DNA from 2 places in the Paenibacillus sp. B-A-8 genome. Region 2 is predicted to be linked to the other one. Evidence: a T-box and tRNA genes for the amino acid it is inferred to sense, from the RefSeq annotation. Region 2 holds a T-box; the other holds one or more tRNA genes.
The links. The T-box of region 2 lies ahead of tyrS (tyrosine--tRNA ligase). A T-box ahead of a tRNA ligase gene usually reads a tRNA of that ligase, here a tRNA-Tyr.
Positions count from the first base shown of each region.

Region 1: it encodes a tRNA-Tyr, which carries the amino acid that the T-box ahead of tyrS (tyrosine--tRNA ligase) is inferred to sense. The anticodon was not compared.

Region 1 covers NZ_CP183882.1:143,557-154,610, reverse strand. Annotated here, with positions in the region: gene ACN6MV_RS00765 (acyltransferase) at 1-943, opposite strand, end outside; gene ACN6MV_RS00760 (acyltransferase) at 987-2,183, opposite strand; gene ACN6MV_RS00755 (acyltransferase) at 2,476-2,985, opposite strand; gene ppaX (pyrophosphatase PpaX) at 2,982-3,638, opposite strand; gene lgt (prolipoprotein diacylglyceryl transferase) at 3,644-4,675, opposite strand; gene hprK (HPr(Ser) kinase/phosphatase) at 4,688-5,626, opposite strand; gene ACN6MV_RS00735 (ABC transporter ATP-binding protein) at 5,837-6,958, opposite strand; gene ACN6MV_RS00730 (PucR family transcriptional regulator) at 7,073-8,167, opposite strand; tRNA gene ACN6MV_RS00725 (tRNA-Lys) at 8,317-8,389, opposite strand; tRNA gene ACN6MV_RS00720 (tRNA-Tyr) at 8,395-8,480, opposite strand; tRNA gene ACN6MV_RS00715 (tRNA-Phe) at 8,490-8,562, opposite strand; tRNA gene ACN6MV_RS00710 (tRNA-Asp) at 8,628-8,705, opposite strand; tRNA gene ACN6MV_RS00705 (tRNA-Thr) at 8,719-8,794, opposite strand; tRNA gene ACN6MV_RS00700 (tRNA-Val) at 8,829-8,904, opposite strand; tRNA gene ACN6MV_RS00695 (tRNA-Met) at 8,913-8,989, opposite strand; tRNA gene ACN6MV_RS00690 (tRNA-Ser) at 9,020-9,111, opposite strand; rRNA gene ACN6MV_RS00685 (23S ribosomal RNA) at 9,194-11,054, opposite strand, start outside.
Region 2 covers NZ_CP183882.1:4,035,493-4,046,546, forward strand. Annotated here, with positions in the region: gene ACN6MV_RS17990 (chromate transporter) at 1-182, opposite strand, end outside; gene ACN6MV_RS17995 (chromate transporter) at 194-856, opposite strand; gene ACN6MV_RS18000 (ROK family protein) at 1,043-2,242, shown strand; gene ACN6MV_RS18005 (anaerobic sulfatase maturase) at 2,306-3,550, opposite strand; gene ACN6MV_RS18010 (hypothetical protein) at 3,765-4,052, opposite strand; gene tyrS (tyrosine--tRNA ligase) at 4,283-5,542, opposite strand; T-box leader at 5,643-5,872, opposite strand; gene ACN6MV_RS18020 (Lrp/AsnC family transcriptional regulator) at 6,025-6,471, shown strand; gene ACN6MV_RS18025 (acetamidase/formamidase family protein) at 6,555-8,105, opposite strand; gene ACN6MV_RS18030 (DNA alkylation repair protein) at 8,385-9,194, opposite strand; gene ACN6MV_RS18035 (Crp/Fnr family transcriptional regulator) at 9,304-9,987, opposite strand; gene ACN6MV_RS18040 (LLM class flavin-dependent oxidoreductase) at 10,072-11,054, opposite strand, start outside.

The sequences.
Region 1 (11,054 bases), 3.0 Mb from region 2:
AAATTCCGAAAGAGCAGGCTCCGGCAGATAACAACAATCTTGTAAGCAAGCTTCGGCCCGCTCCGTACAGTAAGAAGGATACTTGCAGCAGCACCAAGCAAGAGAGCAGCGCATGGAGGTTAGAGAATCCCTCATACCATAAACTATTAATGACTGTTTTCTTCGTATAGTTGTTAAACCATAGCTCAACATGAACAATCCCTGCTACGATCCATAACAACCACAATGTAATCCATACCGGACCTTTACCAGTGCGCCAGCCTTCACGTGAAGGTACCAGCCATTTTTTCAAAGAAGAATAATATACTGCAATCCCAGCACCCAGCAAGAAATACGAGAAATAAGTGATTGCCAGACTGCCTTTGGACAACTGCCAATACCCGTTATTAGTCATGTATTTATTCAGTAGTACGAAACCCCATTGTAGAATTAATCCGATTAGCGGCGCCCAAGCCGCCAGACGGCGAACCTTTTGCAGACACCACAGAATAAGCGGAAATAATACGTAGAACTGAATAATGATAATAATGTAATACAAATGCGTATATGCCGTTCCTGTCCATAAATACTTCCAAAGCTTAGAAGCCATCTCCCCTGGAGGTAAGCTCCATGTATGACCGGCCGTCATTTTTAAAGCGAAATATAGCAGCGAGAATAGCACATAGGGCACAATAATATAAAGCAGCCTTCTACTGTAGAACTTCCCCAGCGTCTTTCCGCCCAGTGGACGATCAATATAGTTATAGAACAGCACGAACCCACTTAAAAATATGAATGAAGGTACGGCGAACTGGCTGAATTTATTAATAAATAAGAACGGATGAAACATGTTTGTACCTAATGTCTCCGCCAACGTTCGCGAAGTCGCATGAATAGCTAGCACTGCAAAAATAGCAATCGCGCGGAAAATATCCAGCTGCGGAATTCTTTCTTTTTGTTTCATGATCTTTCCTCCTGTTAAGCTCCGCATCCAAATGATGCCTTAATCAAGTATTAACCTTCCTCATCTCATCAGAGGCATGTCCTGACTTTACCTTGGAACTAGACTCTAAAGACCGAGGAACACTCCCTAAGAAGATCCATAACTTAGGAATTCGGCGAAAAGCAAACTGCACCATGAACCAGCTTCCTCCCAGCGCAAACGCAAGTCCTCCATAGATAAAGAAAACATAAGTTAGCGACTCTAGGGGAATATGATATCGGAACCTGCGATATATCGCCAGCAATAGCGGATGAATCAAATAAATTGCAAATGACAGCTCACCCAGACGAGTCAAAAAAGCGCCCATCCTGCGTGGAGCCCTACGGTGGATCAAAAATGCAGCATACAGCAGCACCAACGCTGACAATATCGTATGGACATTCCATAACAGCTCGTACCACAGCGAATCCGTCCACACCCCAAAATGGCGGGCCACATACCATAGCTGCACATGGATAAAGGCTGCAATTAACCACAAGCTCACTAATAGGGCAGTCCATCCCTTTTGCTTAGCAGGCAGCTCTGTCCATGGCTTTATCAGCCATTGCTTCACCTTCTCAAAGTGAATGGCAATATAAGCACCCATCATATAATAAGCTAAATAGGAGATCGCCAAGCTCCCTTTTTCAACAATGTGCAGTTCGTACTTATTCCAGAAAATAAACCCCCACTGAAGAGCAAACCCGAGCGGAACCGCCCATCGTACTAAGAATCGGGAGCTCTGCAACAGCTTAAGCAGCACTGGAAAAAGCACATAAAACTGAATACTAATAAACACAAAATACAGATGAGCATAGGCTGAACCCGAGAATAACGCTCTAGAAAAGCTTAACAAGTTGTCTCCGAGGTTCTGTGTCAATCGTCCGTTCACATATAAGGTTAGTGCATAGTACCCTACAGAAGCTAGAAAATAGGGCAGTAAAATATACTTTAATCGACGACGATAGAAATTAATGATCAAGCTGCGTGTCACAGGACGACCATAATAATTATAAAACAATACGAAGCTGCTAAGGAAAATAAATGAAGGCGTGCCGAATTTAAAGAAAATGTTCATCCAGTTCAGCCAGTAATAATAAGGAGAATGCAGTGCCTGCTCTCCAGCAGCAAAAGATGAGGAATGCACATGCAATACACCTAATATAGCTAATGCTCTGAAAATATCCAGTTGGGGCAGTCTTTCCTGTCTCGCAGTGTTCATGTTCTATTCCTCTTCTCTACTATGATGGTTGTTCATAGAGACGCTAAGCGGAATGTTGAAACTGAAATATCAGGAAGCCTGCACCTGCTGATTTTACATTCTGATATTAGAAGCTGAATGCCTAGCGTGGGATTCGCCTTATCACTAACGATTATTATATCGAATGCATCTGTTTGAAAAACTTAAGAAGATCTTAAAGTTTCCTTAATAAGTTTCTCCAAGACGCAAGAAACCCTGCAGATCCTGCGCTAAAAAAACGCAATATGAAACTGCAGGGTTTACGAAGCATCTTTTACACTTGTTCCGAGGAATCTACCGATGAAGATGGGCGCAGCTCTCGCAGCGGATTGCCTCCGACAAAAGATCCGGCTGCCACATCCTTGTGTACTACTGATCCTGCGGCAATAACTGCCCAATCACCGATGGTCACACCGGGAAGAATCGTTGTATTCGCGCCGATCAATACATTTTCACCAATCACTACTTCACCTAGCCGATATTCCTTAATTAGATACTCATGCGCCAGAATCGTCGTGTTATAACCGATAATAGAGTTCTCACCCACCGTTATTTTTTCCGGAAAAAACACATCCACCATCGCCATCAGACCGAAGGAGGTATGCTTCCCAACCTTCATACCGAGAATCCGACGATAGATCCAATTCTTTAACGGTAGAATCGGGCAATAACGTGCGATTTGAATAAAAATAAAGTTGCGGACACCCTTCCATGGGCTGACCGTACGGTAAATGTACCAAAGTGAGTTATGACCTTCTACAGGATATCGGGTTACGTTTCTCACGATTCACTCGTTCCTCGTTCCACAATTTCTATAATATCCTTCATGTTATGGATGATATAGTCGGGATCATACTTGCGGAGAGTCTCTTCGCCTTTTAATGACCACGATACGCCAGCCGCATATACACCAGCAGCTTTTGCTGACTGAATATCAACCGTACTGTCACCCACCATAAGCGTTTTACGAGGATCAACGCCAAGGTTATTGACTGCCGTCAGAACAGGCTCTGGATGTGGCTTGGGTTCAGTAACATCGTTCACCGTCACAATCGTATCCATGTACTTTAGCAAATCAAACATCTCAAGCGATTTAATCGTTGTTGGACGAATTTTTGTGGTTACAATCCCCATTTTAATCCCACGACGTTTGAGCTCCTCCATCGTCTCATTCACATGAGGAAAGGGACGTACTAACTCATCGTGATGTTCATAATTATAAGAACGGTAGGATCTTTCTAGTGCACCACTTACATCCTCAAGTCCAGAGAAGACTCTCATCTGTTGCTGAAGGGTCGTGCCCATATGCGGAATAATCTCTTCCCTGGTGAGTGGAGCCAGACCATTGTCCTTCAGCGCGTACATAAACGAACTAATAATTAGTTCATTCGTATCGACAATCGTTCCATCCAGATCAAAAAGAACGCATTCTATCATAAGCTTTACTGCTCCTTCTTATCTCCATCCGCAGGCTGTCCTTGTTCAGGTTGTGCCCCATGACGAGCTTTCTGCGGTGTATTTACTGCACTTTCTGGCACTACGGTATCTGCTTTGATCGGTTTAGTACATACGATAGGATCAGAATAATGTGCTTTAGGCTCTCCGGTGACCCTACGAATAATGATAAGCAGTATAGCTGCAACGATGATCAGTAGAGCAAGTAGCTGGGAAATACGGATATTTCCATAGCTTGGGTCCAAGTATCCTTGTTCAAAACCTAGCCATTCCATCGGTTTCCACAATCCGTTCATAAAGGATGCCAAACCTGCAGTTCCATTAAACGCCAAGCTGTCCGTACGTATGGCTTCTATGAAGAAACGACCGATGGAATACCATATAAAGTAAGACATGAAGATCTCACCGGCACGCACAAATTTCTGACGACGGAGGACCATGAGAAGTGCGATGCCCAGTAAGCTCCAAAGAGATTCATATAGGAAGGTTGGATGATGAAAAGCATCCCCTATGTACATTTGGTTCACAATGAAGTCAGGTAAATGCAGTTTATCCCGTAAAAAAGACTCTTCAACCACGCTGCCGTATGCCTCTTGGTTGACAAAGTTCCCCCAGCGTCCAATCATTTGTCCGGCAAGTAGTCCGGGTGCACAAATGTCAACGATACGCCAGAAGGGGTAGCCTTTATAGCGGAAATATATAATTCCACAAATAATGGCTCCAATTAATGCACCGTAAATGGCAATGCCACCGTTCCAGATCTTAAAGACATCTATTAAGTTATCCTTATAATCCTCCCATTTAAATGCTACAAAATAAATCCGCGCCCCGATAATGGCTGAGGGCACACCTAGCAGCAGCATATCCATAAAGAATTCTTGTGGGATACCAAACCGTTTGCCCTCGCGGATCGCAAGATATAACCCCGCGAGTGCACCGAAACCTAGTATTAATCCATACCAGTGTACTTGCAGTGATCCAATTGAGAAGACAATAGGATTTAGTGCTAATGGGAACATTCTCTCACACTCCTAATCGAGATCATCCATATCTTCAGATATGGTCGCAGTTAACTTATTTGTAAACTGCAGGGCTGCATTAAAGCCCATTTGTTTCAGGCGATAGTTCATCGCTGCAACCTCAATAATAACAGCAAGGTTACGTCCTGGGCGTACAGGAATCGTTACAAGTGGAACATCGGTGTCGATAATCCGTGTCGTTTCCTCGTCGAGTCCAAGCCGGTCATATTGCTTGTCTTGCTGCCAAGCTTCCAATCTAACAACAAGTGTAATCCGTTTATGATTACGAATGGCACCCGCACCAAACAGTGTCATTACATTAATGATACCTACTCCACGGATCTCCAGTAAATGACGGATTAACTCAGGTGCTGTACCATGCAGCTGGTTATCTGAAGTCTGACGGATTTCTACGGCATCATCAGCAATCAAGCGATGTCCGCGTTTTACAAGTTCAAGTGCTGTTTCACTTTTACCAATCCCACTACTACCCGTGATTAGCATACCTACACCATATACATCACAAAGTACGCCATGGATCGTCGCTGTAGGGGCTAATTTTCCTTCTAAGAAGCTCGTCAACCGGCTGGAGAAAATAGTCGTAGCCATGGAGCTCCGAAGCACAGGAAGGGCCTTTTCATTACTTATGTCAATTAACTCCTGAGGCACATCCAAACCACGTGTAATTACAATACAAGGTGTGTTATCATTACAAATTCCACGAAGTCGACTTTTCCGCTCAGCTTCAGGCAGCATGGAGAAAAAAGCGAGTTCTGTTTTGCCTAGCAATTGAACACGTTCTTCTGGATAATATTCAAAATAACCAGCAATCTCTAGTCCAGGGCGATTCAGGTCATCGACCGTAATGGGTCTCTTTAGACCTTCCTGGCCGGAAATAACCTCTAATTGAAAATGCTGTACCAATTCAGATACTTTTACTTTCTTAGCCATGTAAGTTCGTCCTTTCGTCACATGCGGTATTTGTCCGCTTACTGCGTCCGGTTGGCAGCGATCTCATTACATTCCGGAGGTAATTCTCCTGCTATCTTAATTGATAACGCCTATGAATGCAATCTTAGCGCCTAACCAAACAGGGTCCATCTAAACAATAAAGCCACCCTTTCGGGTGGCTTTATCAAGAGAGAAAAGATCTTTACAATCTTATCCCAACAAAATGTTAGCTTCGGATTCTTTATCAAAGAAGTGAATTTTGTTCATGTCGATAGCCAATTTTGGCTTGCTGCCTTCGCGAGTAGTGGAACGTCCATCTACACGAGCGATTACAGTAGATTTACCAAGGCCGCTCAAGTAAAGGAGCATTTCATGACCAAGGTTTTCAGTAACATCAACCAATGAAGTAAAGATTGTGTTCGGGGAAGCTTCCAAGAATACTGGCTCTTCATGGATATCTTCTGGACGAACGCCCATGATTACTTCTTTACCGATGTAACCTTTGTTGCGGATGATTTGTGCTTTTCCGCCTGGTACTTCAACATCAAGGTTCTCAGCACGGAAACGGATAGAACCGCTTACTTCAGACAAAGTACCATTGATAAAGTTCATTGTAGGGGATCCGATAAATCCAGCTACGAACAAGTTTGTAGGTTCATTGTACAACTCTTCAGGGGAAGCTGCTTGTTGAATGATACCATCATACATAACTACGATGCGATCACCCATTGTCATAGCTTCTGTTTGGTCATGCGTTACGTAGATACAAGTGGTTTCAAGGCGTTTAACCAGTTTAGTGATTTCAGCACGCATTTGACCACGAAGTTTAGCATCCAAGTTGGAAAGAGGCTCATCCATCAAGAAGACTTGTGGATCACGTACGATAGCGCGTCCCAAAGCGACACGTTGGCGTTGACCACCGGAAAGCGCTTTTGGTTTACGATCTAGCAAATGCTCGATATCGAGAATTTTAGCAGCTTCGCGAACTTTCTTGTCGATTTCATCCTTCTTCACTTTACGAAGTTTCAAACCGAAAGCCATGTTTTGGTATACGCTCATATGCGGATACAGGGCGTAGGATTGGAATACCATCGCGATATCGCGGTCTTTAGGTGCAACGTCGTTAACTACACGATCGCCAATGTACATTTTACCTTCAGAGATTTCTTCCAAACCAGCGATCATACGCAAAGTTGTGGATTTACCGCAACCGGAAGGTCCAACCAATACTAGAAATTCCTTATCTTTAATATCAAGATTGATATCGATTACTGTCGCTTTATCTGAACCCGGGTATTTTTTGAAAATATGCTCTAAACGTACGCCTGCCATTGTATTTCCCCCTCGAGTTAATTATTAATTAGTTAAAATAAAAATTCTGTTTCCTTGTACATTTATATTACCCCAGTCAGGACACGATGGCTATTTGTAAGGTTCACAAAAAACCTATTTCCTTTTCGTCACTTTATACAAAAGCATAGTAAGCTTCACAATAGCAGCGTCCCCAAAGCTTCTTACATCTGCCCCAGTCTCTTGTTTTATCTTATCCAGACGGTATAGCAGCGTATTACGATGGATATATAGCTTCTTGGCGGTTTCACTTACGTTACAGTCCATCTCGAAGAAAGTCTCTAAGGTCAGCAGCATTTCTTTATCTGATAGTACAGAGGAATAATCACCAATTTGTCCAAGCAGCTGTTTACGGCGTACGTCAGGTATGCTGTTAACCAAACGTTCCAAATGCAGTTCCCAAGGTAAATGAATATACTCTCCTACTTGAAAAATACGACCGAGTACAATCGTCTCCCTGAGCAAAGCCACAGATCCTGTTAATCCCTTAACAGGGACAATAGCCGGAGCCACCGCCAAATGGAATACACCTACCCATTCACTAGCTATCAGCTCATGTAAACCCATACTAGTCTGTGCAAGAAGATCATCTACACTCTCTTCTTCATCATCCTTATCATCCCCGCCCATAAGCAATTCTTTACGGGCTAAAATTAACCATTCCTTTTCTTGAAGAGGAATAAGCAGGATTTCGTTCTCAAAATAGCTGCGCAACAATTTCATCAGTGAACGATAAGTTATCTGTGGGCTGTGTGCAATCTCACTACTAAGGAGGAATGGAATCATGTCACCGAACAGACGCCCCTTTAAGGTCATCTCATCCGGAATCTCAGTGTCATTCTTCTCTTGCTCTAGCTCTGTGTTTAACCAGGCGCCAAGCTGCCGCGCCTCCACTTCGCCTTCTTCTCTAAGCCCTGTTGCTTTAAGTGCAATAGCAAAATTTCGAACTGCATAATTGACCAATTGTACTTCCAGAGAGCTTAGCCCTTCCATTTCTACCCAAACAGCGGTTATACGTCCGTCACTCTCATACAAAGGTGCCCAGAGATGGCCCTCATGGATTACCAGCTGATCCTGCGCTTCTAATCCCATGCTAAAAAGAGAAGCTGAATGCTGCCTCCCTAACTGCTTGATTCCTGTTCTCTTTCCGGTGAGCTGCTCTAATTTTTTCCGCAATGTCTCACTATCCATAGTCACCATGCTCCACCACTTTTGCTCTTTTCGCCTATTTTAGCATATTCTCTTATATTATGTTAATCGCTACATTAGCGCGCTACTATAATACAACTTCAAAACACAAAAAAAGCCATCACCATAAGGTGATGACTTTCTGTTTGGGATGAGCCATGAAGGACTCGAACCTTCGACACCCTGATTAAAAGTCAGGTGCTCTACCAACTGAGCTAATGGCTCATAAATGGTGGGGGATGATGGATTCGAACCACCGAACACGTACGTGAGCAGATTTACAGTCTGATGCGTTTGGCCACTTCGCTAATCCCCCAGGGAAAAGTGGCTCGAGACGGATTCGAACCGCCGACACGAGGATTTTCAGTCCTCTGCTCTACCGACTGAGCTATCGAGCCATATTAAATTGACATAAAAATAAAGTGGTAGTATTAAACTTCCCACCCTAATCTTGTGGAAAAAATGGCGGAACCGACGAGATTCGAACTCGCGATCTCCTGCGTGACAGGCAGGCATGTTAGGCCAACTACACCACGGTTCCGCATTAGTAATAATGGTGCCGGCGAGAGGACTTGAACCCCCAACCTACTGATTACAAGTCAGTTGCTCTACCAGTTGAGCTACACCGGCACGGTGTAAAAAGTGTTTCTAAAAAAAGTAATAATGGTGGAGGCTGAGGGGATCGAACCCCCGACCCTCTGCTTGTAAGGCAGATGCTCTCCCAGCTGAGCTAAGCCTCCAGGTATTATGGTAGCGGCGAAGGGGATCGAACCCCCGACCTCACGGGTATGAACCGTACGCTCTAGCCAGCTGAGCTACACCGCCACAATAATTAGAAATGCTATGGATTGAAAATGGCGGAGAGAGTGGGATTCGAACCCACGCACCGCTTACGCAGTCTAACCCCTTAGCAGAGGGTCCCCTTATAGCCACTTGGGTATCTCTCCAAACGATATCAGTACCACAGCAATCCAAACAGGAATTTGACTCCCTGAAAACTGAATCCGAATTGAATTTGCATTTTAAGTATAGGATAAGCCCTCGACCGATTAGTATTGGTCAGCTCCATGCATTACTGCACTTCCACCTCCAACCTATCTACCTCGTCGTCTTCAAGGGGTCTTACTAATTGGGAAATCTCATCTTGAGGGGGGCTTCACGCTTAGATGCTTTCAGCGCTTATCCCGTCCGTACGTAGCTACCCAGCCATGCTCCTGGCGAAACAACTGGTGCACCAGCGGTACGTCCATCCCGGTCCTCTCGTACTAAGGACAGCTCCTCTCAAATTTCCTGCGCCCACGACAGATAGGGACCGAACTGTCTCACGACGTTCTGAACCCAGCTCGCGTACCGCTTTAATGGGCGAACAGCCCAACCCTTGGGACCTACTTCAGCCCCAGGATGCGATGAGCCGACATCGAGGTGCCAAACCTCCCCGTCGATGTGGACTCTTGGGGGAGATAAGCCTGTTATCCCCAGGGTAGCTTTTATCCGTTGAGCGATGGCCCTTCCATGCGGTACCACCGGATCACTAAGTCCGACTTTCGTCCCTGCTCGACTTGTAGGTCTCGCAGTCAAGCTCCCTTATGCCTTTGCACTCTTCGAATGATTTCCAACCATTCTGAGGGAACCTTGGAACGCCTCCGTTACTCTTTAGGAGGCGACCGCCCCAGTCAAACTGCCCGCCTGACACGGTCCCCGTACCCGATTAGGGCACTAGGTTAGAACCTAGATACGATCAGGGTGGTATCCCAACGGCGCCTCCACCGAAGCTTGCGCTCCGATTTCTACGGCTCCCACCTATCCTGTACAGATCGTACCCAAATTCAATATCAAGCTGCAGTAAAGCTCCATGGGGTCTTTCCGTCTTGTCGCGGGTAACCTGCATCTTCACAGGTATTAAAATTTCACCGGATCTCTCGTTGAGACAGCGCCCAAGTCGTTACGCCATTCGTGCGGGTCAGAATTTACCTGACAAGGAATTTCGCTACCTTAGGACCGTTATAGTTACGGCCGCCGTTTACTGGGGCTTCGGTTCATAGCTTCGGGTTACCCCTAACCACTCCCCTTAACCTTCCAGCACCGGGCAGGCGTCAGCCCGTATACTTCGCCTTGCGGCTTCGCACAGACCTGTGTTTTTGCTAAACAGTCGCTTGGGCCTTTTCACTGCGGCCCCCTCGTGCTATTCACACTACCGGGGCACCCCTTCTCCCGAAGTTACGGGGTCATTTTGCCGAGTTCCTTAACGAGAGTTCTTCCGCGCGCCTTAGAATTCTCTTCTCGCCTACCTGTGTCGGTTTGCGGTACGGGCACCTTCTCCTGGCTAGAGGCTTTTCTTGGCAGTGTGAGATCATGACCTTCGCTACTACAATTTTCGCTCCCCATCACAGCCCAGCCTTAACGATGTGCGGATTTGCCTACACATCAGCCTCACTGCTTAGACGGACATATCCATCAGTCCGCGTCACTACCCTCCTGCGTCACCCCATCGCTCATAGCGGATTACGGTGGTACAGTAATTTCAAACTGTTGTCCTTCGACTACGCCTTTCGGCCTCGCCTTAGGTCCCGACTTACCCTGAGCGGACGAGCCTTCCTCAGGAAACCTTGGGCTTTCGGCGGATCAGATTCTCACTGATCTTTTCGTTACTCATACCGGCATTCTCACTTGTATGCTGTCCAGCGCTCCTTACGGTACACCTTCAACCCACATACAACGCTCCCCTACCCCAGATACATACGTATCTAGCCATAGCTTCGGTGGTGTGTTTAGCCCCGTTACATTTTCGGCGCAGAGTCACTCGACCAGTGAGCTATTACGCACTCTTTCAATGGTGGCTGCTTCTAAGCCAACATCCTGGTTGTCTGTGCAACTCCACATCCTTTCCCAC
Region 2 (11,054 bases):
GCACTGTTAGTTGCAACAGGGCCTGGTGACATCCCTGCGATGGAAACTACCTCTTGAAATTCCCTTTCGGATAACCAGCCACCAGCCATAGCTTCATGCTGAATCATCGGAATGATGGCGTACCCTCCACCAAAGGAGAGCAGTCCAATTTTAATAAAAATAAAAAATAAATTCCAAATCACATCGCATCCCCCTAGATGTAATACTCCGGATAATTCGACTCTTCATCAGAATCATTCAAGGACTCCTTCTCCGTCCGAACCTGCAGCCCTAAGAGCTGTTTGATTGGTAAATAGACAAACCCGATAACTAATCCAATTGCGATCACGTAAATGGGATTGATTCCGAAAACTAATAAAACGACCGGTATAACTATCGCTGTAACAGCTGTAGTCTTGTCAAATATAGCGTTCTTGGCCATTCGATATGCAGCTACTAGGATCAAGGCAATAACAGCACCATGAATCCCCTTCATAGCGGCAATAACTTTTGGTTGATCGGCCAGTTGTGAGTATACAGCACTAAGCAAACAAACAATGATAAAGGTTGGAATCGTAATCCCTGCGATTGCAGCAATTGCACCTTTCACACCAGCAAGACGATAACCAATGAATGCCGCTGCATTTACACCTACACCACCTGGCGCAGCGCCAGCTAGAGATAGAATTTCATCCATCTCCTCTTCACCCAACCATTTCCGTTTAGCGGAAATTTCCCGTTCGATCATGGGGATCATTGCATAACCGCCCCCAAAAGTTACGGGACCGATTCGAACAAATACCCAAAACAACTGGAACAGTAAACTTACCCTGAGGTCTGTATTCGTCATCACATTTGCTTTTATAGTTGTTCTCATGAACTCCACCCTTATATATTCTGTAGTAATTTCATTATAACACTTTTTCCCAAAATGGAATTAAGTTTTTTGAACGGAAAAATACAATCTATGGTTTATGAGTTATACTATATTAATGTTAATAAATACAAACTTTATTAAAAACGATCTTACTAGTTCATCCTATATATAGCTTGGAGGTATATCGTGGAAAAGCGCTCGACACACATTCCATCCCCAAAGAAACTCCTATATGACCAAATCGCCGAACAAGGTACTGTTTCCAAGTTGGACCTTCTACAAACATTTTCACTGACCAAAAGCACAATGACTCGAATATTGGATGAAATGACGGAGGAAGGCTTGCTGATAGAATGCGGATTTGGGGAATCTAGCGGAGGAAGAAGACCTATTTTATACCAGATCAATCCTTCCTACGGTTACATCATCGGTTTAGAGATTTCCAGATTGTATTCTTCCCTTGGTTTATTTGATATGCAAATGAACCCAAAATCAATTGTTCATTGGAGAATGGATCAGGCATTCACACCTGAAAGATTTTTGGATCATGTAAGTAATCAAATACGCGCTTTCCTCAGGGATCATCAGTTAGTGGACAGTCAAATCATAGGGATAGGAGTAGGGGCTGTGGGGCCACTTGACCGCGAAAATGGCTTGATCCTAAAACCGCTACACTTCCCTTCTCCAGGCTGGAACAATCTTCCGATTTGCAAGCTGGTAAAGGAACGGACAGGCTTCAAAGCTTTCTTGGACAACGGTGCCAATTCCGCACTGCTTGGGGAACGATGGTCAATTCGTCATACTAATATTCAACATATGCTTTATGTACATGCTGGAGCAGGACTCCGCTATGCGATGATGTCGCATGGAAGTATTGTTCATGGCACGATGGATATGGAAGATGCAATTGGTCAAATGATCATTCAGACTGACGGCCCCCGATTAAATAATGATGGGAACTACGGAGCTCTGGAAGCATTTGTATCCGTCCAGGCACTGGAACAAAGTGCACGCTCGGAGGCGAGCATGGACAATGACCTGATCCTCCAAAGTTATAAAGTTTCGCCAGAGAAGCTGACTTATGATGTTCTTGTACAAGCCTTTAGAGACGGTAATCCACACGCACGCGAATTATTTACGCAAGCCGCCATTCACTTCGGTATTGGCCTCGCTAATGTCATCAATTTATTTCATCCTGAGACCATCATTCTAGGTGGTGCGCTCATCCACTCTCACGATTTGTTCTTCCAAACGGCAGTGGAGGTAGCCCAGAGAAACACTTATCGTTATCCTGAATACCAACCTCAATTTTCTTTAGGTACATTAAAAGAAGAAGCTGTGGTGACCGGTGCGGCTATAATGGTGAGAAATCACATGGTTCTCTAGCAACATAAAAGGCCGTCCCACAACCATTTGCATGATTGTTGGGATGGCCTTTTTGAATCTGACCTATAATGGCTGACAGCAATTTTTGAATTTTTTCCCGCTTCCGCAGAGACATGGTTCATTTCGACCCGGAAGTGATTTTGCATTTTTCCTGAACTCCATCAGCTGCTCCGATCTAAGTCGGTTCGCAAGCATCATCATGCGTTCATAAGTATGTGAATAGAACATTTTGTAGCTGTGGCAAAAATAATCAACCTCATTACGATCCTTAACATCAAGCCAATTTCGGTTGCGCGGGCATCCCCCATTGCAAAAGCTAAGGTACTCACACTTATGACATGATTCTTTCATATCGGGCTTCATTAACAAAAAGTCATCATATACTGGGCTGGCAAGCAGCACTTCTAGATCGGTTTGGCTGATATTTCCTAACCTGTGCTCTTCATCGATAAAGAAATCGCAAGGGTAGGCATCCCCGTTCGTTTCAAGTACCATCATCTTCGGACAACATGAGTTGTGAACGCATAACTCCGGCTCACGATTCATGAGTACAAGAAGCATATTCTCGAAAATGCGAATGGGAAGCTCTGGATACCCCTCGTTGTACCACAAGTCAAATGTACGGCATAAAAACACTCCGTATTGTTCAGGTGTAATTCGGAAGCGTCCATGCATATCACTATTTTGTGAAACAAAATCCATGCAAGGGATAAACTGAATATAAGGAAATTTATGTTCTTGGTAAAATGACATCAACTCATCTGGTCTCGTCACGTTATCCTCATGAATCACCGTCAAAATGCTATACTCCACACCCTCATTCTGTAAATGACGAATTCCACGCATAACTAAATCATAACTTCCTTTTCCCGATCCCGTTATACGATGAGAATCATGAATAGGCTCAGGACCGTCCAGACTTATCCCGACCAAAAAGTTATACCGTTTAAAAAATTTCGCCCATTTCTCATTAATAAGCGTTCCGTTGGTCTGCAGCGCATTACTTATCATCGTATGAGGTGGAGCGTACTTCGCCTGCAGTGAAATCACTTGTTCAAAATACGGAAGTCCGGCTAATAGCGGCTCCCCTCCCTGCCAAGAGAAAGTCGCTATCCCTGAAGATCTACTCATGTACTGAGCGATAAACCGCTCTAAAAGATTCGTATCCATCACTCGGATCGGTTGATGAGGATGTCCTCCTGCTGTGCTGTAATAGCAATAATCACAGGCTAAATTACAATCCTCTGAGACGGTTTTCCACATGACATGAAGCGTCTCAGGCTTCGAGGTCTGTATGTATGTTGTCATACGATTTTGCCACTCCTATGTATTTTTTTGTTAAAGCGCTTACTTATTGCTTCAATTAAATCATAGGTACGTATGTCAACGATGAGCAAAACATCATAGTTTGTCGAATATCCGGAGATAAAAAAACTGCACTCCCTATTGTCTGTTGAGACAAAGTAATGGAGGTGCAGTTTCTTTGAGGATCAGTCTAACGGTAGTTAGACACTACGTCTTATTAATTACGAACGTATTCCTTATTTGCTGTTTCCAACATTGATTTCCAATCCGCAAACTTCGTCTCCCTCACCACATGACGATCAAAAAGTTCATCAGGTATGTCATCAACATCTTCTTCTGAGTTTACTTGAAAGTTCCCTTTGATTAGAAACTCATCGAAGCTCTTGCAATTGGAATACTTACTCATAAACGCTTCATTAAACAACTTCTCAAAAGAGATGTGATTGGGATCTTCTTGATTCATTTTCTGTCCTTGTAGCTCATTCATCAATTCTTCCATGGTCATTGGTTTTTGTCTTCTCAAATTACCACTCCTAATTTTCCAATATGGTTTCAGACTATCATGTTAATCCATAAATCACACGAATCCTAAGCTTAACATAATTTTCACTATTTTACCTTTCGATTTTCAATTTAATACGTCGAAAAAAAGTCTCTAATCACAGAATGAGAATATCAATCCTAACAAAAAGCCTCCCTTATACATATAAGGAAGGCTTTTTCGCACTATTTCCTCTAGGACAATTTCACCAAGCTGTAGTTTTTCTTCCCTTTACGGATAATGATAAACCGGCCACCGATAGCTTCGCTAGCTGTAACTTCAAGTCCAACATCGCTAACTTTCTCACCATTCATGGAGATTGCTCCTTTGGTGATATCCTCACGCGCTTGACGCTTGGATGGCTCAATACCGAGATCAACTAGCCATTCCACGATATTCTTGGATTCCAAAGTCGTTTCGTAAGTCGGCATTTCCTTGAAGCCTTGCTCGATCTCATCAGCAGTTAGGGACTTGATATCTCCACTGAACAAAGCAGCAGTAATGCGTTTAGCTTGCTCTAGTAATTCTTCACCATGCACGAATCTTGTCATTTCTTCGGCAAGTGTTTTTTGCGCTTCACGTTTATGAGGTTCGGTCTGTACTTTTTCCGCAAGCGCATCAATTTGCTCTTTAGACAGGAATGTAAAGTACTTCAAGTATTTCACAACATCACGGTCATCAGTGTTCGCCCAGAACTGGTAGAACTCAAATGCTGTCGTTTTGTTCGGATCCAGCCAAATGGCTCCCCCAGCTGATTTACCGAATTTCGTACCATCGGCTTTCAACATCAGTGGGATAGTAAGTCCAAATGCTACAGCCTCAGAGCCTTCTTTTCTACGGATTAAATCCAGACCGCTTGTAATGTTCCCCCACTGATCCGAGCCACCAATTTGCAGCTGCACATCTTCATGTTTGTATAGATGCAGGTAATCTAGAGATTGCAGGATTTGGTAGGAGAATTCCGTAAAGGAAATTCCGCTGTCCAATCTGCTCGCTACAACATCTTTAGCAAGCATGGAATTGATGCTGAAGTTCTTCCCGTAGTCACGCAAAAATTCGATAACATTGATTTTATGCGTCCAATCGTAGTTGTTGACCATGCGGATTTGATTGTCGCCATCGGTCACGAACAGTTTTTTCATCTGAGCAGTAAGTGCATCAACATTCGCTTGCACTTGCTCCAATGTTTGCAAAGAGCGCTCGGACTGGCGTCCACTTGGATCACCGATCGTACCAGTAGCACCACCAATTAGAATTACTGGGCGGTGTCCCGCAAGTTGGAATCTCTTGAGTACCATGAACGGAATCAAGTGGCCAATATGCATACTGTCACCCGTTGGATCTACACCGCAGTACACCGAAACGGATTTCTGATTGGTCAATTCTTTAAGCCCTTCGGCATCGGTTTGTTGATTGATGGCATCGCGCCATTCTAGTTCGTCGATAATATTCATTGCCTAACACCCCTTAAATTAGTAGATAACCTATTGATGAAGTGAAACATATAAATCCTTATATTTAAAAAACAAAAAATCGCCCCTTGTCTATTGTAGACATAGGGACGATTGAATAACCGTGTTACCACCCAGATTGCATCAATGAAACATTAAGCTAAAGCACAGCATTGATGCCACTCGTGACGAGATATCGTTCGCCATTCCGCTCGGGGTTAGCCGAGATACTCCAAAGTGTAATTCGTACTCTTAGTGTGTACCGGGTTTCATCGACCCCCGGCTTTCTGGAACAGGGACTAAGTTACTACTGGGCTTCTTCAACGTATATCGTTTATAAGATTACAGCCAGTATAGAGAAATAATTCTTCAATGTCAACTATCTTAAGCTGAGAATCCTAAGACACACTCCTGCTGTGATGCACTACTAGGCATTTCCATCTTTTTTCTGTTACAATTACGGAAAAAGAGGTGAACGAATCCGCATGCTTGATCCTATCGATAATCATATTTTGCAGCGGCTGGCCCAAAACAGCAGAATATCCTATACTGATCTGGCTAAAGAAGTTAATTTATCCAGTGTAGCGGTAAAAGACCGTATTGATCGGCTCGTCAACCAAGGAATCATTGAGCAATTTTCTATTGTCATTAGCGCGGAGAAGCTTGGCAAGAAAATTTCCGCTTATCTGGAACTTGAAGTAGAGCCTGCTCATTTAAATCATATTGTCGAAGTCCTGAAAGAAAACGAACGCGTTGCAGTACTTTATGAAATGACTGGTCCTTGCATTCTTCACATCCATATTCTGGTTGAGAATCTTGAAGAGATGGAACGGTTTATGCATGAATCAATCTACTGTCTGGATGGTCTAGTACGTGTAGAAAACCAAATTTTATTAAAGCGCCACAAAAATCAGGATGGTCTAAATATATAAAAAAAGAACCGGCTAAATAAGACGGTTCTTTTTCTTAAATGGATACTGAAGGATATAATCGAATAATTGCTAATTAATTCACTCTACTCTGTTTTAGATAGCTTAGCTTTATAAAAATTCGCAAAATATTCGCTGACCTCAATCTTCTCTTTTACAACTTCTATTGGAGCAACGAGCTTAACGATTTCACCATTGTACACTCCTGTCGTCGCCCCGACTTTCATCTCAAGCACATTGTTATTGTAGCTTATAGTAACTGTCTGAGTAGCCGGTTTCCAACTCACCTTCGCAGCAAAACCTTCAAAGCTGCTACGTAATCCCACAGCCTTACGCTCCGAATCACCGAATTGACCTTTATCGATCAAAGCATGCACTCCCCAGTTTCCATCCACTACTTGTGTGATTCCGAAATCCGTTGACACAGACATCAGGGAGTACGCTTCATCCTCGCTCAAATTCATTCCGTCCATTAAAAAATCTTTTGTTTTATGAGCAGCATCTTTCATCGCTTTGTCGATGGATGAGTTTTTGAAGATATCTTTTTGTGCACTAGCTCCAAGTGCCTCCAAATAATTCGCGTAACTGAACCCATGTACGACCCATTCATTCTCGTTCTCTAGTAATGGGAAACTTAATCCATTCAGTTTTTTGTTAAGCGTCGCTTTTTTATGAAGAACGACTTGAATATCACCCGTCACGGATGTCTCGATAGCAGTTCCGTTAATTTCGGCATCCCCTTGCCCCGCATGCGGATCACCAATCGACAGTAGCGCCCCTGGTACAGATACAGGATAATACATCGTTGCACCTTCAGTAATACGCCAATCATCTACGTTGCCACCATTGTAAGAAGGGGGTACTGAATCTACGATGTCCGCTTCTTTAGGTGCAACACCCATTGTACCGAAGTGTAGACGTACCGGAATTTTCACACCTTTCAATACATCAAAGTTCTTATCAATCGTATTATGGTCTACAATTACGCCTGGGTAGTCGATTGTCGGGTGCACTTGACCATCCGGATCAGTCTGAACAGTCCATTTATAATTATAAACAGCTGTTGCATAATCTGTTCCACCCTCTGTATCCATCTCATAGATGGTGACCACTTCACGTTTTTTCGGCTCCTCCACCATATCTCCGTACAGATAACCCCAGTTCGCCGCGGCATTCACGCCATAGGTTTTGCCAGCGTATTTGTCATTCCCATTAGGTCTTAGCTTCATGTCCAGAATTTTCACTTCCAGAACATCCCCTGGTTCAGCACCTTCTACAGCAATAGGTCCCGTCATAATATGTACGCCTGGCCCGCGAAGCGCTTCGTTCTTCTCCCCCTTTATCCAGTGAAAAATATCTTCGACTCCCGCATCCCCCTTAATCATTCGATCGTAATCATCACCGGAATGATGGGTAATGGCTTCAACCGTTACAATATCACCTGATTGTACCGTTAAAGCTGGATCACCCTTACCGATATTCCCCCACCGAACAGTCTCAGAATTTGCCTTCAGCACATGCGTTTTCGGTGTATTCTGACCTTTATTTGTGTCAGCATACATAACATTAAATGATGTTCCCGCTAGTAAAACCGCTGATAAAATAACACTGGTTTTGCGAAAAGTTTGTTTTTTCATAATTTTATCCTCCTCAGCTTATTTTAATGTTAGTTTATATAACATTTTGTGTTTTTGAGTATAACAGATGAATTAAGGATTAACAATATAAATATTTTCTCTATTTTTACTTTAAATAATAAATCGCAATGATTATGTACCTTTAATAATCCAAGCCAACACCTTTGAGACTGCTCGTTTGATATTCTTGCCTTCCCCTTTTTTAGCAATAAAAAACGCCTTCACTTATGAACAAAGTGACGACGTTTTATCTCAATTAAAAGTGAACCTTTTTTTTCATTATTGATTAGTAATACTTCTTGTAGCCCGGGTTACGATCCGTTTCGTTGCCTTTGTATCTGAGGACATCAACCAATTCTCACTAAGCTGCAGCACCCAATCCGGATTGCTTTTACTCGCATCGTTCAACCAATTACTTACAGAATCCTGAACGTATTTCACTGAATCTGACTTCAGTGGTTCTAATAGCGAAAGTGCAATTACCGGGTCCTCTTTAAGCGCAGTAATATGCTTCGCCCACACACCATGCGGCCGCGTCAATTCGATCGCATATCTCCTTATATTCGGATCTTGATCATGAACCCAGCGCTCTAATAACTTAATAGATTCGTGCAACTCTGTAATTACTGATTCTCTTAAAGCCATCCATGAAATCTCGCGTACCCCAAAATGATCATCCGCTGCAAAAGGACGGATAGCCGTTAGCTTTTGCGATAAACTTAAAGATTGATTTAGACCGATCATATAGGCAGCCCAACAGCGGACACTATCGGAAAGATGCTGCGCTAAAGCTGTGAATAAACGGGATTGTTCCCGCTCAGATTTACTCTCTAATACCTGTTGTAACTCACGCGCAATGGCTGGTATCAGCTTCATGATTCTCTTTTCGGATAAATCGCTCAGCCTTTGCAAAATAGGGTTAGATTCCTGTCCAAAACCTAGCTCGTCCATCACATTTTCCAGCAGCACAAGATGATCCACAGCAAGCCATTCCGTTAAATTTACAGTCTGTAATTGTCCTTTATGTAACAGTTCAACAACCTCAGTCGGAATATCGCTAACTTTTCGAGCTCCCTTCCTATGCTCCATAGAAATCGTCCCTTCATCTATGATTTGAAAGCTTAAATCACCTTCATGTCATATTTAGGATACCGTTATTTCTAAAAATAAAGCTGTAATCTCGTTTACATCTCGATTGCTATGTTATATTTCTTTCCAAAATCTTGTCTCGATGAACATAGATAGTTCTGAACCCTGTCTGAATCACCTCAGCTTTCACCAATTCTTGCAGCGCTACCGTAACTGCTTCTCTGCTCGCACCAATCAAATTAGCGATTTCTTGATGTGACAGCGGAACATCGATTCTGTATAAATTATCCTTATTCTTAACCCCTAACTGATCAGAAAGCTTTAAGAGAACGCACAATATTTTATCATGGAGATTTCCGATGGCTAGATTTTGCGATAACTGACTCATACTTTTTATTCGATCACTCAACACTTGCATTAACGACATCAAGAATCTAGGTCGAGTAGCTACGAATTCTTCAAATCTTACAGAATCAATTGTACAGATATGACACTCTTCCATTGCTTCAATGTAATGATCTCTGGTTCCAAACGAAATCACATTCATTTCACCAAAAACATTACCCTCACTCAGAATATCCGACGTAAACTGCTTCCCATCTGAATTCAAGCGGTATAAGCGAACCTTTCCTTTTTTCACAAAAAATAATCCTTCAGAGAAGGTTGTCGGTGTTTGGATATATGTATTTTTCGGGACTACTGTTATGCGAGTTAACTCTTCCATTTCTATTAAATCTTCGAGCGCTAACGATTGAAGCAAATTAAATTGAGATAAATAATGAATAGTCTCCATTGCCCCTCCTGTGTCTTAAAACGTTATTCATTTCTTTAGTATACCTTACAAAAAAAGCCGCGTCCTAAGGACGCAGCTTACTCATTAACGATTACTTGCTTCCCAGCGCGCGATTTCTTCACGAACACGAGGGGCTACTTCCGTTCCCAACAGTCTAATGGCTTGCATAACATCCTCATGAGGCATCGTACCGTGGGGCACATGTAAAAAGAATCGCGTAATCCCCACCTCCTTGCGAAGATGAATGATTTTGTTAGCAACAGTTTCTGGATCACCTACGTACAGAGCACCGTCAAAGCTGCAAGCTGCATCATAATCGGAACGATGGTATGGAGGTGTCCCTTTTTCCTTCGCCCGCACATTGGTCCGAGCATGCGTTGAAGGGAAAAACTTCTCCAACGCTAATTCATTAGTCTCTGCAATAAACCCGTGAGAGTGTGAGGCAATAGGCAAGCTTGAGATATCGTACCCGGCTTCAGCCGCTGCTGTCTTGTAAAGTCGCACATGTGACGCGTAATCAAGCGGTTTAACATTCCCAATAATCGCTAAAACAAAAGGTAATCCTAAGGCTCCTGTGCGGATTGCAGACTCTGGACTTCCGGCACTCCCAATCCAAATCGGCAGCGGATCTTGAACCGGTCGCGGGTAAATTCCCAGATTGTTTATGGCTGCGCGATGTTTGCCGCTCCAGGTTACTTTTTCTGACTTTTGAATAGCTAGTAGCAATTCCAGCTTCTCATTGAACAGCTCTTCATAATCCTTCAGATCGTAACCGAATAAAGGAAAGGACTCTGTAAACGAACCACGGCCGATCATAATTTCCGCACGTCCGTTTGATATCCCGTCCAGCGTTGCAAAGTCTTGAAATACACGAACAGGATCTGCTGAAGACAATATCATTACCGCACTGGTCAATCGAATTTTCGAAGTCATCGATGCAGCCGCAGCTAACACAACTGCAGGTGATGAAGCCGCATAATCAGAACGATGATGCTCTCCCACTCCATATACATCTAGCCCCACCTCTTCGGCAAGTACAATTTCCTCCACTACTTCACGTAGTCGCT